DNA from 4 places in the Sphingomonas sp. JUb134 genome. Region 3 is predicted to be linked to each of the others. Evidence: predicted binding sites of a transcription regulator. Region 3 holds the regulator's gene; each other region holds the start of a gene.

Region 1 (4,318 bases), 1.4 Mb from region 3:
CAGTCGCAACAAATGCTCGGAGTCGCGGCTGGCACGCGCGAGCCCGATGCGCAGCCGCTGCGGCACGCCGTCGACGCGATCGAGCACCAGTTCCACCTGGCGTGCGCCCAGCCCGGCTTTCCGCAACACCGCCACCAGCCGGGGCACCAGTTCGCCCAGCCAGTGCGCGATCGCCTCTGCGGTGGCGATCGGCTCGGCGAAGCGCTGGCGGACCTGAACGCGCTCCGGCGGCACCACCGGATCGAGCGGTTCGGCACGCGCCCCCAGCGCCTGGTCCAGCCGGGCGAGCACCGCATCGCCGAACCGCCGGGCCAGCTGCCCGCGAGGGAGCGCCCGCAGCTGGCCGATCGTCGTCACGCCCAGTCGGGCGAGCAGCTCGATCGCGCTTTCCGGAAGCCGCAACAGCCCGACCGGCAGCGGGTCCAGCGCCTCGGCTTGGGCACCGGGCGGGCAGATCCGCACCACTGCCCCACCCTGCCGGGCCAGCGCCCAGGCGGCACCGGCCGTATCGGCAATGCCGACGCAGGCGTTGACGCCATGCCGCGCGAGCAGGCGCACCAGCCGCAGTGCCATGCGCACCTCGCCGCCATGCAGGTGCGCGACCCCGGTGAGGTCGAGCAGCAGCCCGTTGGGATCGGACAGGTCGACCACCGGCGTCCAGCGGCGCGCGAGCAGCATCGCCAGCCGGCGCAGATCGGCCCGGTCGCCCGCCGGATCGGCATCGCGCACCTGAAGTTCGGGCACCTGCGCGCGTGCCTGGGTGAGCGCCATGCCCGGCCGCAGCCCCAGCGCCTGCGCCGCCGGAGACGCCGCCGCGATCGCCACGCGTCCTCCCTGGCGGGCAACGGTGACCAGCGCTACCACATCCCGCACCGGGGCGAGTCTACCGGGCACTTCCTCCACGCACACCCGCGCGACCAAGTCGCCGAGCGTGCGTCCGGTCTGGAAGAATCGGCCCGCGGCGGCATAGCCCGCGATCGGCTCGCGGCCGTGCGCGTCCGGGTGCGGCCCCTCGCCCGGATATTGCACTGCCGGCATCGCCGCCATCTGCGCCAGCGTCGGCCGGTCCGATCGGGGGAACGCCTGCGGCTGGGCGAGTGCGTGATGGCTGCACCCGCCCTCGTCCGGCGGCATCGCTTTGAACGGATGGTCCATCACCTCCGACCGCCGGCTGAGCTCGCGGAACGGCGGCTGCTGGTGCAACGGCAGCGCCGCGATCGCGCGGTCGACCGCCTCGGCATCTGCGGCCCAGGCGGCGGATGCGGGCGAAGCATCGAGCGGACGGCCCTGGCGGTGGACGTCCTTGAACGGCCCCTCTGCCTTGAAAGGATGGTCGGCGGCCACGCTGGTGCGGCCCAGCTCCCGCTGCGGCGGGCGCTGGTGCGTGGGCAGCTGCTCGATCGCAGCCTCCACCTCGGCCCGTGCCCAGCGCGCACCGGGGCGCCAGCCGCCCTCTTTGGGCACCGAGCACTGGCTGGCGCGTTCGGCCTCGGCCACGCGGCCGATCGCAGCGAAGGCGGAGCCCGAGCGTCCCGCTTCAGGCGGCGCGACGGTTCGCTCTGCCTGCCGCAGCCGGTCGATCGGCCAGTCGGGCAGGAAGAGCGCAGCGACCCGTTTCATCGCATGCCTCCACGGTCCAGTCGCGGGGCTCGCCCCCCTTTTGGCGGACGAGCGAGAGTTTCCAGCGGGCGCGGCCGACGCCGGCCACCGGCAGCGGCGTGGAGGGGGCCGACGCCACCCGCCAGCGCGTCGCTGCGGCCGAGGGCACCGCCAGCGGATCGGCGCCTGCGCGCCCATGCCGGCGCAGCAGCAGCGCGATGGTGCGCCCGCCCTCCGCCGCCAGCTGCAACCGGCGGGTGGCGGTCATGGGCACGCGCTTGGCCTCGCCGATCACGGCGCCCAGCCCCCGGTGGCGCAGCCCCTCCTCCATTAGCTGGAGCAGCTCGGCATCGTCGGCAGCCTCGGCATAGAGCACCCGGTGCGGCCCAAGCCCCACCTGCGCGAGCCCCGGCGCGAACAGGTCGCGGCGGCGCACCACCCACAGCACGGGCCCCCAGGCGCGCGCGGCGATTCCGGCCAGGAACAGCGTCGCCGCGCAATCGTCGGCCATGTCCGGCCCGGCACCTGCCACCTCGTGCAACGCATCGAGCGCGAGCCCCCCTCCGGCCAGCATCTCGTCGAGCGCCGGCACGCCGAACGGCAGCACCTCGCGCCGGCGATAGCGGCCGCATTCGATGGCGCGCAGCTGCGCGCGCAAGGCGTCCAGGACAGGGGCTTGAGCTTGGGTCACGACAACAGCTAGGACTCACGAGGGACTCGACATGTTCCTATTCTGTTCTAATGCCCTCCCGAGTCAACCGCCGATCGCACGACCCTTGCGCGGGCGCCGGCTTGCCATTCCTTTCCCGATGCTTAGGCTCGCCTGCGACCCTTATCGGAGCCCCTGATGACCGCACGCCTGCGCGCCGTTCTGGCCGCGACCACGATCCTCGCCCTTTTCCCTGCAGGAGCCGCCATGGCGCAGACTTCCGCCGCTGCGGCCCCCTCCTCGACTTCCGTCGATGCAACCCCGCTGCTCGCCCCCTGGGGCGGCCCCTATGGCGGCGTGCCGCCCTGGGACAAGGTGACGCCGGCGATGTTCCCCGCCGCTTTCCCGGTCGCGATGGCCGAGCTTCGCCGCGACGTGCTCAAGATCCGCGACGACACGCGCCCGGCGACCTTCCAGACCGTGATCGAGCCGATGGAGCTCGCCGGCGACACGATGGACCGCGTCGAGTCGATGTGGGGCGTCTATTCGAGCAACCTCGCCACCAAGGAGGTGCAGGCGATCGACCGCGAGTGGAGCCCCAAGCTCTCCGCCTTTTATGACGAGCTCTACCTCGACCCCAAGCTGTTCGCGCGGGTGAAGGCGGCGTACGACAGCCGCGCCAGCCAGAAGCTCGATCCCAAGCAGCTGCGGCTGCTCGAGCGCACCTATCGCAGCTTCGTGCGTCGCGGCGCGCTGCTCACCGATGCGCAGCGGGCGCAGGTGTCGCAGCTCAACCAGGCACTGTCGGTCGCCTACAACGCGTTCAGCGAAAAGGTGCTGGCCGACGAGGAGACCTGGATCGTCGTCGACGATGCCAAGCAGCTTGCGGGCCTGCCCGACAGCTTTGTCGCCTCGCTCAAGGCCGCGGCTGACGAGCGCAAGCTCCCGGGCAAGTGGGCGATCGTCAACACCCGCTCCTCCGTCGCGCCGGTGCTGACCTACGCCACCGATCGGGCATTGCGCGAAAAGGTGTGGCGCGCCTTCGTCAACCGTGGCGACAACGGCGGCGCCAACGACACCAATGCGACGATCGCCGAGATCCTGAAGCTCCGCCAGCAGCGCGCCAAGCTGCTCGGCTTCCAGAACCACGCCTGGTACCGCATGGACGACACCATGGCGGAGACGCCCGCCAATGCCATGTCGCTGATGATGCGCGTGTGGCCGGCCGCCGTCGCCCGCGTCCACCAGGAGGTCGCCGACATGCAGGCGCTCGCCAACCAGAGCGGCGCCAAGATCACCATCGAGCCGTGGGACTATCGCTTCTACGCAGAGAAGGTGCGCAAGGCGAAGTACGACCTCGATGAGAGCGAGGTGAAGCCGTACCTCCAGCTCGACAACATCCTCCAGGGTGCACTCTACGCCGCGGGCCGACTCTACGACCTGGAGTTCAAGGAGAACACGGGGCAGATCCCGGTGTTCGATCCGGCGGTGCGCACCTTTGTCGTCACCGACAAGCGCGACGGGCACAATGTCGGCGTCTTCTACTTCGATGCCTACGCTCGGTCCGGCAAGCGCTCGGGCGCCTGGGCTACGGCCTATCGCCGCCAGCAGGAGCTGGGCGGCCACCGGAACGTGCTGGCGTCCAACAACAACAACTTCGTGAAGGGCGCCCCCGGCCAGCCGACGCTCATCAGCCTGGACGACGCGACCACGCTGTTCCACGAGTTCGGCCACGCCATCCACAGCTTCCTGCAGAACGTGAAATATCCGGGGCTCGCCGGCACGCCGCGCGACTTCGTGGAGTACCCCAGCCAGGTGAACGAGAACTGGCTGCTCACCCGCGACGTGCTCGATCGCTATGCCAAGCACTATCAGACCGGCGCGCCGATGCCGCAGGCGCTGGTCGACAAGATCGAGAAGTCGTCGACCTTCAACCAGGGCTTCGACACGGTCGAATATCTCTCGTCGGCGATCGTCGACATGAAGCTGCACGACCGCGACACGCCGGTGACCGACGTCGATGCGTTCGAGCGCGAGACGCTGGCCCAGCTCGGCATGCCGAAGGAGATG
Region 2 (4,318 bases), on a different contig from region 3:
ACGAGCTCATCATCGGAAAGGCGAGGGCCTCGCTTCAGGCGCTGATTGCCCAGTTTGCGGCGATCCAACTTTGGCCCAGGGGGGACGGGCGAGGGGGCCTTGAACATCCCGCCGGGCTGAGCGGTACGGGCGGGCTCGTTGTTGTTGCGCTTCGCGTGGTGCGGCTGCACCTGCTGGATGGCGTGGGCGAGCGCCAAGGCAGCGTCGAGATGCTTGTTGTCGACCACCGGCGCCTGGTTCACCCGGCGCATCTTGTCGAAGACCCGATAGGGGAGCACCTCGCGCTCATGCTGGATCTCGAGCCGGCCATCAGGATACTCGCACACATCCACCTTCTTGCGGGCGAGACCCTGTGTGACCGGGGTCGGCTCCAGGATGAACATCGCCTTATTGTAGTGGAGGGTGAGGGCACCGGTGACGGTGCGCTGCTCGCGCCAGACCATCTCGGCTTCGAGGTTCTCGTGGATGGCCAGCGGTCGGTGTAGATCGCGCGGGTCGAAGGGCGCCTTGGCGAACCGTTGGTTGTGCTGCGCCATGTAGGAGGGGAGGAAGGCGTTGGCTTGGTCGATGGTGTCGATGCGGTGAAGCCGCATCGCCTTGACGAGTCGATCCTGCAACGTGGCATTGGCGCGCTCCACGCGGCCCTTCGCCTGCGGCGAGTTCGCGCAGATCAGGTCGATATTCAGCCGTTCCAGCGCGCGTCCAAGATGGGTCATGCCGTCGCCGTTCGCCGAGGCCGTGTTGTTGCGGAACGCGCTGTGCTTGTCCGTATAGAAGGCGACCGGCTTACCGTGCCGTTCGAGGTACGTCCGCGTCGCGCGCATGTAGGAGAAGGTGCTTTCGCTCTCGACCATCTCGAGGTGCATCAGTTCGCTCGTGGCGTCGTCGATGAATACCAGGAGCGTGCATTGCGGGCCGCGGTCCTCGAACCACCAATGCTTCGAGCCGTCGACCTGGACCAGCTCGCCGCGACACTCGCGCCGATAGCGGGGTTGGTACGGGCGAGGGCGCCTGGCGGCGCGGTCTTTCCAAAGGCCGGCTTCCATCATGATCTGCCGCAGCGTCTCGCACGACAGGCCGAGGCCGTGGCGTTCGGCGAGATATTCGCGCGCGAGCGTCGGCCCGAAGTCGGCATAGTTTTCTCGCACCAGCGCGACCACCTCGGCGCGAAAGGCATCGCTGTAGCGCCGATTGCTTGGCCGCCCGCGCTTGCGCGACACGAGGCCCGCAGCGCCTTCCTGTCGAAGGCGATCGAGCAGCCGGTAGATTTGCCGCCGCTGGAGGCCCAGCAGCTCCATCGCGTCCGGGATCCGGATTTCGCCACGGTCCAGCCGCATCAGCGTGTCGAACCGGCTCACCTCGGCAGCACTCATTGTCAGCACCGTCATCGCTTGCACATCCTCGCTGCCGAGGATGGCCATGACACCGGCGACCCGCTGGCACTCGTTGTGCCTTTTCTATCTAGCGGAGGAGTGTCATTTCTACTTAGCACCTACACCTGTTTTGTTCGATAATAGTTCTTATGTTAAATCAATGGCTTAGCAGATTTCCGGCATCGTTCTTGCAGAGACTGACGTGGCTTTTTCGCAGCTAAGGCTTGCCAGTCAGTCGCGAGTTAGCCGCGCCGTCGTTCTCGCGCGCGAGCGTGTCGCGGATCTTCGTAAAGATCCTGCAGCGCGCGCAGCCGAAACGCATTCCACCAGCGTTGCCAGCGATGCTCCTCGGCATCGTGGAGCATGTGACATCGCTGGCATAGCGCGGCGAGATTGCGCGGCGCGCTATTGCCAGGATCATGATCCAGATGCGCGCAGGCCAGCACGACATAGGTGATCCGCACGACGTCGAGCGCGAAGAGGTCGCCGACCTTCACCCGTCGCCCCTCTCCCGATCGCCAGCATCGCGCTTCGCTATCCCACCAGCGCCCATCGCCCAGATGCGCGACGTGCCGAAGATGCGGTCGCCGGCAGCGTTCGCAGCGCCCTCCTGCCCGCACGAACCGGATCTGGTCCGACAGCAGCGGCCAGTCGATCGGGTACAGCCAGCGGTTTTCGGGGCGGATCGGCATCCATGACTCTATGAGTCATGCGAAATGAGAACAAAAGGAAAATCTCGTTCCCTTCATGTTCTTATCCAGCATATCATGCGCGCATGTCCGCGTGTGTGATTCCCCTGTCCCAACCGATGCCGATCGCCGATCTGCCGCCAGCGTTTCGCCTGAGGGTGGTGAGCGCGGCCGGCGCTGGCTTCCCCTCGCCTGCCCAGGACTGGGAGGAAACCGCGATCGATCTCGTGGCGCTGCTGCGCCTCGACCGCGCCGCCAGCTTCGTGTTCCGGGTCAGCGGACAGTCCATGATCGACGCTGGAATCTATGATGACGACGTGGTGGTGGTCGATCGCGACGCCACGCCGGTTAGCGGCCGCATCGTCATCGCCGTGGTCGACGGGGGCTTCGTGATCCGCCAGTTGGTCTGGCGCGACGGCAAGCCGGTCCTCGAGGCCCGCAACGCGCGGATGCGCTACGACGCGGTGATCGCGGATGAGAGTGTCGAAGTGTGGGGCGTCGTCCGCGCCTCCGTGCGCAACCTGCAGGGCTGACCGCCATGTGGGCGATCGCTGACGTCTCCAACTTCTATTGCTCGTCGGAGAGGGTATTCGACCCGTCGCTGCGCGATAAACCGCTCATCGTGCTGAGTAACGGGGACGGCTGCGCCATCGCGCGCTCCGAGGAGGCCAAGGCGCTGCACATCAAGATGGGTGCGCCGATGTTCAAGATTCGTGATATCGTCCGCGAGCATGGCATCCAATACCGCAGCAGTTCCTACGAATTGTATGCCGACATGAATCGTCGCTTCAATCAGGTCCTCGCCGAGCACAGTTGCACGGTCGAGGTGTACTCGATCGACGAATCGTTCTTTCGCCTGCCGGTGCTCCCGAACGGCCTGGGCGACGTGGCGGCCGCGCACCGCGTGATCGCGGCCGTCAAGCGTGCGACGGGCCTGCCGATCCGCATCGGGCTTGGCCCGACCCGGACGCTGAGCAAGGTTGCCAACGCCCTCGCCAAGGCGTCGGAGAAGGTCTGGAAGGGCGTGGTCGACCTGCACGACATCGAGCTGCGGCGGCGCCTGTTCGCGCAATGGCCGGTCGAGGAGGTCTGGGGCATCGCGCGAGCGATGACCGAGCGGCTGCGACCGCTCGGCGTCAGGACGACGGCCGATCTTGCCGCCCTCCCCCCGGAGGTCGCGCGCGACGTGGGGACGGTGGTGCTGGAGCGGCTCGTGCGCGAGCTGAACGGCGTCGAATGCACCGATTTCGAGCCGGAGCCGCCCCCGTCCAAGGCGACCGCGGTGACCCGCTGCTTCGGTGAGCCGGTGCGCGAGGTCGCGGCGCTGCGCGAGGCGATGGTGCGCCGCGCGGTCCGCGCGGCCGAGAAGATCCGCGCGCAGGATCTCGCTGCCACCCGCCTGATCGCCTTTGCCCACGGAAGCCGGTTCAAGCCCAACGCGCCGTCCGCCTCGCGCATAGCGCGGCTGTCGCCGGCGACCAATGATCCGCGCGTGATCGGCGGTATGGCGGGCCGCATGGCGGATGTCATGTACGAAACTGGCGGCGTCTACACCAAGTGCGGCGTCATGCTCGAGGGGCTGGAGCCGATGACCGCGCACCAGGCCGACCTGTTCGCGGTGCCCGATCCGCGATCCCCTGCCCTGCTCGCCGCGATCGACGGGCTCAACGGGCGGTTCGGCCGCAACACGATGCGGCTTGCCTCCGAGGGCTTTGGCCAGAAGAGCTACGACACCAAGCGTGCTTTCAAGAGCCCGTCCTGGACCACGCGGATCGATCAGGTGCCGATCGCGCGGTGAGATCAATAGCGATAGCCTGCCTGCCGGCAGGCCGCTGCCAGCTTCATCACTCGCCCATCCTTCGCGCCGTACTGGCGCAACCGTGCGGAATAGCTGTCGCAATAGCTTTTCGCGCGAGCGGACAGTGGCACCCCGTTCGGACCTCGCGCGGTCGCCGCCCCGCCCCGTTCGGCATAGCCACGAGCAGTCGCTGACTGAACCTGGGTGCGCGCTTGCGCGCCCAGATCGACTGCGCCGGGCATGTCCTGCGCGCCGGCAGGGGTCGCGATCGCGAATATCCCGACCGTGAACACAGCAACCAGGCTACGCATTCGATGTTCTCCCTCGAATTTCCGTCAGGCCATCAACGATTTGGCGGCAGCATCGTGCCGGTCGCGGGAGCGATTATGGATACAGGCGGTTGTAGAGGTGATGAACACGTCGACCGTACCTTTCGCGCTCGCGGTCGATGACGTCCC
Region 3 (4,318 bases):
CGCGCCGGAGGGCTGCACCTTCGTGGCCGAAAGCGGGCTGACGGGCCGCGCCGACCTGGACGCGATGGCGGAGCACGGCATCCACTGCTTCCTGATCGGCGAGGCGCTGATGCGGCAGGACGATGTCGAGGCGGCGACCCGCGCGCTGACCCGATGACCGGCCTCACCCACCTCGACGCGGAGGGCCATGCCCGCATGGTGGACGTGGGAGACAAGGCGGTGACGGCGCGGCAGGCGACCGCCACCGGCCGCATCGCCATGTCGGACGAGGCGCTGGCGGCGATCCGCGACGGGCTGGTGAAGAAGGGCGACGTGCTTGCGGTGGCGCGGGTCGCCGGGATCATGGCGGCCAAGCGCACCAGCGACGTGGTGCCGCTGTGCCATCCCCTGCCGCTCACTCGCGTGGTGCTGGACCTGACGATCGAGGCGAACGGCATCGTCGCGACCGCGACCTGCGCGACGGACGGCAAGACCGGCGTGGAGATGGAGGCGCTGACCGCCGTATCGGTCGCGCTGCTCACCGTCTATGACATGGCCAAGGCGCTCGACCGCGGCATGGTGATCGGGGGCGTGCGCCTGCTCGCCAAGTCGGGCGGCAAGTCCGGAGACTGGCAGGCGTGAGCCTGCTGCCGCTCGACGAGGCGCAGGCGCGGGTATTGGGGCTGGCCCAGCCGGTCGCCGTCGAGACGGTGCCGATCCGCGACGCCATCGGCCGCTGGGCAGCCGACGACCTGCCGGCGCTGCGCACTCAGCCCGAGCGCGCGCTGTCGTCGATGGACGGCTACGCGATCCGCTTCGACGACCTGCCGGGACCGTGGGAGGTCATCGGCGAGTCCGCTGCGGGGCGTCCGTTCGGCGGCCGCGTCGACCGGGGCCAGGCAACGCGCATCTTCACGGGGGCCGCGTTGCCCGAGGGCGCCGACACGGTGCTCGTGCAGGAAGAGGCAGCGCGCGACGGCGCCCGTCTGATGCTCGCGGGCGAAGGGCCGCCGCGGCGCGGCAGCAGCGTGCGTGCGGCCGGGCTGGATTTCACCGCGGGCGAGCGGCTGCTGTCGGCAGGTGCGGCGATCACGCCGGCTGCGGCAGCGCTGCTGGCGGTCGGCGGACACGGCATGGTTCCCGTCCGGCGCCGGGTGCGGGTGGCGATCGCGGCCACGGGGGACGAACTCGTGCCGCCGGGTTCACCCCCCGACGCCGGGCTTCCGGAGTCCAACGGCGTGCTGCTGGCGGGCCTGCTCGGGGGGCTGCCCGTCGAACGAATCGACCTGGGAATCCTGCCGGACGACCTCTCCGCACTCACGGCCGCCTTCGCCGGGGTGGATGCCGATGTGCTGGTGACGACGGGGGGCGCCTCGGTCGGCGACCATGATCTGGTGCGGCCGGCACTGGAGGCGGCAGGCGCGCGGATCGACTTCTGGCGCATCGCGATGCGGCCGGGCAAGCCGATGATGGCGGGCAGGCTCGGCGACGCCGTCGTGCTGGGGTTGCCGGGCAATCCGGTGTCCGCGTTCGTGACGGCAACGCTGTTCCTGCTGCCGCTGGTGCGCACGCTCGCAGGCGCGGCCGATCCGCTGTCGCGGCGGCGCATGGTGCCGCTCGGCGCGCCGCTGGCCGCGAACGACCGGAGGGCCGACCACCTGCGCGCGGAGCTGCGCGACGGGGTGGCTTTTCCCGCCCCCGCGCAGGACAGCTCCATGCTGCGCACGCTCGCCCGGGCCGACTGCCTGATCGTGCGTCCTCCCCATGCGGCCGCGGCAAACGCGGGCGACTCGGTGGAAATCCTGGATATCGGTTGACAGGGGGCGGCTCCGTTTCCTAAAGGTTCCATATCTGTTCCGACGGAGGACCGCATGCTCACGCGCAAGCAGCACGAGCTGATCTGCTTCATCGACGACCGGTTGAAGGAAACCGGCGTGTCCCCCTCGTTCGAGGAGATGAAGGAAGCGCTCGACCTCAAGTCGAAGTCGGGCGTGCATCGCCTGATCAGCGCGCTGGAGGAACGCCAGTTCATCCGCCGTCTGCCGAACCGCGCCCGCGCGCTGGAAGTGCTGCGGATGCCGGACCGGCCCGAGGCGGCCAAGAAAGCGCCGGCCAAGACGGCGCCCGCCCGAAGCGCGCCGGTCGCGCCGCCCGCTCCCGCCAACGACGTCATCGAGATCCCGCTGCACGGCCGCATCGCCGCCGGCGTCCCGATCGAGGCAATGGAAGGCCAGCAGATGCTGCCGGTGCCGGCCGCGCTGCTGGGCTCGGGCGAGCATTACGCCCTGGAGGTCGCGGGCGACTCGATGGTCGAGGCCGGCATTCTCGACGGCGACTATGCCTTGGTTCGCCGCACCGACGCGGCGCGCGACGGCGAGATCGTGGTCGCGCTGATCGACGAGAACGAGGCGACGCTGAAGTATTTCCGCCGCGAAGGCGCGATGATCCGCCTCGACCCGGCCAACCGCAGCTATGATCCGCAGCGTTATCGCCCGGATCAGGTGCGGGTGCAGGGGAAGCTTGCAGGGCTGCTGCGCCGCTACTGAGGCGGAAGCTGGGCCCCTCCTATAGCCGGGTGGCGGCCACTGACCCGCGAGACCCGGCTCATGTCCGTCTTCATTGCGCGTGTGGGCGAAGGGATGCGGGCTCTGCAAAGAGCCACAGCCTGCGGCTCGTGGGAGTTCGCTCCGCGAGGGAGGTGGCCCGGCGCACATCATCCTGCCCCGCGGAGGCAGGACCCTCGCCATCGGAGCAGAGGTACGGATACGCCGAGTCCCTGCGTAGGCGGCGGTCCGGGTCCAAGCAGGACAACGACGTGCAGCACCCCAACCTGGGCTTCTGCCTCCGCAGGAGCATGCGTGGCGGGTGCCGTGGGAGAGGCTAGCAACCCCGGCCTTTGTCAGAATGACGAGGCGGAGGTGGATAGCTGGCGCGGTGCGGCGTCAGGGAGACGGGTGGTCCCGGCCGCTCCTTCTGCGCCGCGGCCAGCGATCCGCCACGGGCGCCGTCGTCGGCGGGGTGATCCACGGGTGCTGATCCCCGGGCGCTCGAACGCGGCGCGCCTCGGGCGGATCGAAGCGGATGGCGACGCCGCCCGTTTGGGCGAGCACCGGTCTGTCGAGCCGCAGCCAACGCGGGGTGCAACCACGCGGGAGGCGGCGTTCGCTGACGACGATGTCGGCGTCGCGGCATGCGGCGATCAGGTCGCGCACCGGAAGCAGGTAGCCGCTGCGGGTGGCGACGACGCGCCAGACGCGATCGCGGGCAGCAACATCGACGACGCAGACGTCGGCGGTGCAGCGGGCGTTAGGCTGCTCGGCGAGCGGGGGCAGCTCGCCCTCGACACCGCCCCCTTCCCCTAGGGTGTCCCGCACATAGTCGCCTGCCCGGTCGCGGAGGATCGCCATGCCCCCCTCGGGCCTGCGGATGGCGAGGTGCCGTCCGTCGCTGGTGACGAGCAGGTCCGGCGCGGGCGTCGCGAGCGCCCACAGTGCCCCGGCCGCGAACGGCGCCAGCCCCAGCAGCCGCGTGCGGGTACGCCACAGCGCCAGCCATAACCCGCCTGCCACCATCAGCCCGAACGCCCCGCCCGGCATAGACGGCAGTGCCGCGACGGAGCCCGGGGCGGCTGCGACCGTCTGCGCGATCCACAGCAGCAGCGACAGGGCGCGCTCTACCACCCACCAGGCCGGCGCCCCGAGGCCGAGGAGATCGAGCAGCAATGCCAGCGCCTCCGCCGGCATGACGACAAAGGTGGTGAGCGGAATCGCGACGATGTTGGCGAGCGCCCCGTAAAGCCCGGCCTTGTGGAAGTGGAACAGTCCGATCGGCATCAGCACCGCCTCCACGGCAATGCCGGTCAGCAGCAGCGAGCCGAGCCCGCGCAGAAGCCGGCGCGGCAGACCTTCGTCGCGCGCCTGGAACCAGCCGCGAACCCGCGGGTGTTCGTGGAGCGCGACGATCGCGGTGACGGCGGCGAAGCTCAGCTGGAAGCTGGGACCGGCGAGCGACTCTGGAAGCAGCAACAGCACCAGAAAGGCCCCGGTCGCGACCAGCCGCAAGGTGATCGCCTCGCGCCCCATCGCGAGCGCCGCCAGCACCAGCAGCGCGGCGACGCAGGAGCGGATGGTCGGCACTTCGGCCCCCGACAGCCAGGTATAGCCGATCGCCGCCAGCGCCGCGCCCGAGGCCGCCACCAGCGGCAGGCGCACCCGCAAGGCGAGCGCCGGCACCAGCGCGAGCACGCGGAGCAACAGCAACATGGTCGCGCCGACCACGGCCGTCACGTGCAGGCCGCTGATCGACAGCAGGTGGGCGAGGCCCGCGCGGCGCATCGCCT
Region 4 (4,318 bases), 290 kb from region 3:
CTGCGGTGTTGCTGACCCTCAAGGATACCGGCGAGGAATCGCGCCTGAAGCGCCAGGTCGCCCAGGCGACCAAGATGCAGGCGGTGGGCCAGCTGGCCGGCGGTGTCGCCCATGATTTCAACAACATATTGACCGCTATTATCGGTCATTGTGACCTGATGCTGATGCGCCATACCCCCGGCGACAGCGACTATGACGACATCCAGCAGATCCGCGCCAACTCCAATCGCGCGGCAAGCCTGACCCGCCAACTGCTCGCCTTCTCGCGCCAGCAGACGCTCCGGCCGCAGGTGCTGCAGCTTCCCGACGTGATCTCCGAAGTGTCGAACCTGTTGAAGCGCCTGCTGGGAGAGGCGGTCGAGCTGGTGGTGCGGCACGGTCGCAACCTCGGTCCCGTGCGCGCGGACCCGGGTCAGCTCGAGCAGGTGGTGGTGAACTTGGCGGTCAACGCCCGCGACGCCATGGTCGCCAAGAACCCCAACGGCCGCGGCCGCCTCGTGATCGAGACCCTGGCGATCGGCGCGGCCGAGGTGCGGGCGATGGAGAACGAGGTGCTTCCGGTCGGCGACTATACCGCCGTGCGCATCACCGATACGGGGACCGGCATCGCGCCGGACGTGCTGCCCAAGATCTTCGAACCTTTCTTCACCACCAAGGAGGTGGGCAAGGGCACCGGCCTCGGCCTTTCGACGGTCTATGGCATCATCAAGCAGTCGGGTGGCTACATCTTTGCCGAGTCGCAGGTCGGGCAGGGGACGTCCTTTACGATCTTTCTTCCCGTCCACTCGGCGCCTGCCATCGCCGCCCTGCCGCCGCCGGTGCAGCCGCGCCGTGAGCGACCCAGCGACATCTGGGGTACCGGCACGATCCTGCTGGTGGAGGATGAGGACATGGTCCGCTCGGTCGCCGAGCGCGCGCTGACGCGCCAGGGCTACAAGGTGCTGACGGCGGAGAATGGCGAAGCCGCGCTCGAGCTCCTGGCCGACCGGCCGCAGATCGACTTGCTCGTGTCCGACGTGGTGATGCCGGCGATGGACGGTCCGACCATGGCCCGGCACGTGCGGCGCATCTATCCCGACCTGCCGATCCTCTTCATGTCGGGCTATGCCGAGGAGCAGCTTCGCCGATCGATCGATCTCGGCAACGTCGCCTTTCTGCCGAAACCCTTCTCCGTTCAGCAGCTTGGCGAAGCTGCTCGTGACGTTCTGGCAACGAAATGAGGCTTGGCGTTCGTGCCGCCATCTGCTTAGACGCGCGGGCATGACAGCTCCCCAGCGTATCCTCATCGTCGAGGACGAGCCCCTGATCGCGATGATGCTCGAGGATTTCCTCGACATCCTCGGCAAGTCCGTCGCCGGCACCGCCGATTGCGTCAGCGATGCGCTGTCCCGGATCGAGGAGGGCGGCATCGATGCCGCGATCCTCGACGTCAATCTGCGCGGCGGTGAGAAGAGCTGGCCGATCGCGGACGCGCTCGCCGCTGCCGGCATCCCGTTCGTGCTTGCCACCGGCGGGTCCGGCGACGCGGTGGAGCCCACGCACCGCGACCGCCCGGTGTTGCCCAAGCCGTTCACCATGGACGGCGTGGAGAAGGCGCTTACCGAGCTCGGCTAAGCGCCGTTCTGTTTTTCCAGTTGTTGTACGTCCGGAGCGCTCCATCCACGGGCGTGACGCGGTGCGTCCGTCTCATGTGGTTCGCCTCTTGTTCTCACGGAACAAATGGAATACATGGCGAACAACGCGTTGAACGGCTCGCGCGGTTGCTCTAGCGATGGAGGCCACGAATGGCGGCAAACCTCAAGGTGATCGACAGCAAGATGGCAGCGACCAACGACAAGGCTGCGGGCGAGCGGCAGAAGGCGCTCGACGCAGCGCTCGCGCAGATCGACCGCGCGTTCGGCAAGGGTTCGGCGATGAAGCTGGGCCAGAAGGAAGCCATGCAGGTCGAGGCGATCTCGACCGGTTCGCTCGGCCTCGACATCGCGCTTGGCGTCGGCGGCCTGCCGCGCGGCCGTGTGATCGAGGTCTATGGTCCGGAAAGCTCGGGCAAGACCACGCTCGCGCTCCACGTGATTGCAGAGGCGCAGAAGAACGGCGGCACCGCCGCGTTCGTCGACGCCGAGCATGCGCTTGATCCCGTCTATGCCAAGAAGCTGGGCGTCAACATCGACGAACTGATCGTCTCGCAGCCGGATACCGGCGAGCAGGCGCTGGAGATCACCGACACGCTGGTGCGGTCGAACGCGATCGACGTGCTGGTGGTGGACTCGGTGGCGGCACTGGTGCCGCGCGCGGAGATCGAGGGCGAGATGGGCGACAGCCACGTCGGCCTCCAGGCCCGCCTGATGTCGCAGTCGTTGCGCAAGCTGACCGGCTCGATCAGCCGCTCGCGCTGCATGGTGATCTTCATCAACCAGCTGCGCATGAAGATCGGCGTGATGTACGGCAATCCGGAGACGACGACGGGCGGCAATGCGCTCAAGTTCTACGCGTCGGTCCGCCTGGACATCCGCCGCACCGGCCAGATCAAGGACCGCGAGGACATCATCGGCAACTCGACGCGGGTGAAGGTCGTCAAGAACAAGGTCGCCCCGCCGTTCAAGCAGGTCGAGTTCGACATCATGTACGGTGAGGGTATCTCCAAGATCGGCGAGATCCTCGACCTGGGCGTGAAGGCCGGATTGGTGGAAAAGGCCGGCGCCTGGTTCAGCTACGACTCGGTCCGCATCGGGCAGGGGCGCGAGAACGCCAAGACCTTCCTCAAGGAGAATGACGAACTCCGCGACCGCCTGGAGCGCGCGATCCGTGCGCGTACGGAAAAGGTCGCCGAGGAAATGATGACCGGCCCCGATGCCGAGGACGACGGCGACGATCTCTGATCGCCCGCTGATGCCCTGAGAAGAGGCCCGCTGGCTCCCGCCGGTGGGCCTTTTTTATGGCGGCACTCGGCCGCGGCCAGGATCTTCTCGTTGCCGGATGCTCGAGGGGCTCCCCTGCCAGCGTGACTTCACGCCGAAGTAGGAGAGTTCACCTACTTCGTACCCCCGCGGAGGCGGGGGCCGAGCTGCGATGGCTGCCGAACGTCGGCGTAGCCCTTCGCCTCACGGCGCCAGGTTGCGCGCGCCGTACCGCACGGACCACCGCGAGCCGCCGCATCGAACGCCCGACGCCGCCCGCCCTCCAAACTCCAGACGCGCCGCGACTTCCCTCGTGCAAGCGGCCCGGCAGAGCAGGGCGCTCGCTGCGTCAGTCGCTCATCTTGACCGGCTGGATCAGCCCCGACGCATCATAGCGGATCGGCTGGATCGCGACCCGGCGTTCCCCGGCATAGGGGCCATCGCCGGTTTGCCCTTCCCAACGGTGGTAGACGATTAGCCACTCGCCCGTTTTCGGATCCCGCACGAAACTGTGGTGCCCGGGGCCCTTGTACTTGGCATCGGCCGTCAGGATCGCGCCGCGATACTGCCACGGCCCGATCGGCGAGGATGCCGTCGCGTAATGGACGGAATAGTCCGAGCGGTTCCACCGGCCGTGGCTGTACGAAAGATAGTAGATGCCGTTCCGCTCGTGCACGAAGGCGCCCTCGGTGAAGTGCGGCGGCTGCTCGACCGGCACCTCGCGTGCGATCGTCACCATGTTCGGGGCTAGCTCGAACACCCGCAGCTTCGCACCGGCACTTCCCCCTGCATAGAGCAGCCGGCGTCCGGATTTCGGGTCGATGAACACGGTGGGGTCGATCGCCTCGAAGCCGTCGCCGCCCGTCAGCAGCGGCTTGCCGCTGTCAGTGCAGGGGCCGGCAGGGCTGGAGCAGACGGCCACGCCCAGTCGGCTCGGCGTCGGGTTCTGCGGGCCGATCGAATAGTAGAAATAGTAGCGGCCGCGATCGAGGACCATGTCGGGCGCCCAGAGGTAGTGCACCGGCGCGCCGTCCGCCTCGGTCCAGCGAATGTCCCTCAGCCGCAGCAGCGGGTCCTTCTTCCAGTTCCGCCGGTCCGTCGTGGACCAGGCCTGGAGGCCGTCCCCGCCAGTGGGATAGATCCACATCTTGCCTTCGGCCACCATGGCCGAGGGGTCGGCCCCCGCAAAGACCGACGGAACGTCCTGCGCCACACCCGCCGTGGCTGAGAGGAGCAGGGCGATCGCGGCGCCTGCAAGCGCGCTACGACAGTGGTGGGAAAGCATCCTGTACGTCATCCGCCCACTCTGCCGATGCAGCTGCTGGAAGCGCAAGGGTGTCCGAGACCACTGCCAGCCTCAGTTCGGCCCTTGCCCGGGCTCGCCTGCGGAAAGCGATGGCGCCTGCGGCGGCACGGGGCTG

The links. The regulator LexA, encoded in region 3, represses DNA repair genes until DNA is damaged. The targets are predictions, from matches to a motif close to GTTCCNCNCTTGTTCT.
Region 1: a site for LexA is predicted at 2,324-2,339, ahead of EDF69_RS01625 (ImuA family protein). Genes of this name have one in related genera too.
Region 2: a site for LexA is predicted at 2,112-2,127, ahead of EDF69_RS16235 (LexA family protein). Genes of this name have one in related genera too.
Region 4: a site for LexA is predicted at 1,694-1,709, ahead of recA (recombinase RecA). Genes of this name have one in related genera too.

The regions. Positions count from the first base shown of each region.
Region 1 covers NZ_SLYP02000001.1:381,719-386,036, forward strand. The annotation lists gene EDF69_RS01620 (DNA polymerase Y family protein) at 1-1,620, opposite strand, end outside; gene EDF69_RS01625 (ImuA family protein) at 1,538-2,173, opposite strand; gene EDF69_RS01630 (M3 family metallopeptidase) at 2,447-4,318, shown strand, end outside.
Region 2 covers NZ_SLYP02000002.1:6,811-11,128, forward strand. The annotation lists gene EDF69_RS16225 (ISNCY family transposase) at 1-1,388, opposite strand, end outside; gene EDF69_RS16230 (hypothetical protein) at 1,616-2,065, opposite strand; gene EDF69_RS16235 (LexA family protein) at 2,182-2,595, shown strand; gene EDF69_RS16240 (Y-family DNA polymerase) at 2,601-3,860, shown strand; gene EDF69_RS16245 (hypothetical protein) at 3,863-4,171, opposite strand; gene EDF69_RS16250 (response regulator) at 4,272-4,318, shown strand, end outside.
Region 3 covers NZ_SLYP02000001.1:1,746,394-1,750,711, reverse strand. The annotation lists gene trpC (indole-3-glycerol phosphate synthase TrpC) at 1-157, shown strand, start outside; gene moaC (cyclic pyranopterin monophosphate synthase MoaC) at 154-621, shown strand; gene EDF69_RS08355 (molybdopterin-binding protein) at 618-1,796, shown strand; gene lexA (transcriptional repressor LexA) at 1,851-2,525, shown strand; gene EDF69_RS08345 (ComEC/Rec2 family competence protein) at 2,922-4,318, opposite strand, start outside.
Region 4 covers NZ_SLYP02000001.1:2,035,276-2,039,593, forward strand. The annotation lists partial or broken gene EDF69_RS09535 (response regulator) at 1-1,220, shown strand, start outside; gene EDF69_RS09540 (response regulator) at 1,261-1,614, shown strand; gene recA (recombinase RecA) at 1,785-2,879, shown strand; gene EDF69_RS09550 (family 43 glycosylhydrolase) at 3,247-4,194, opposite strand; gene EDF69_RS09555 (S10 family peptidase) at 4,255-4,318, opposite strand, start outside.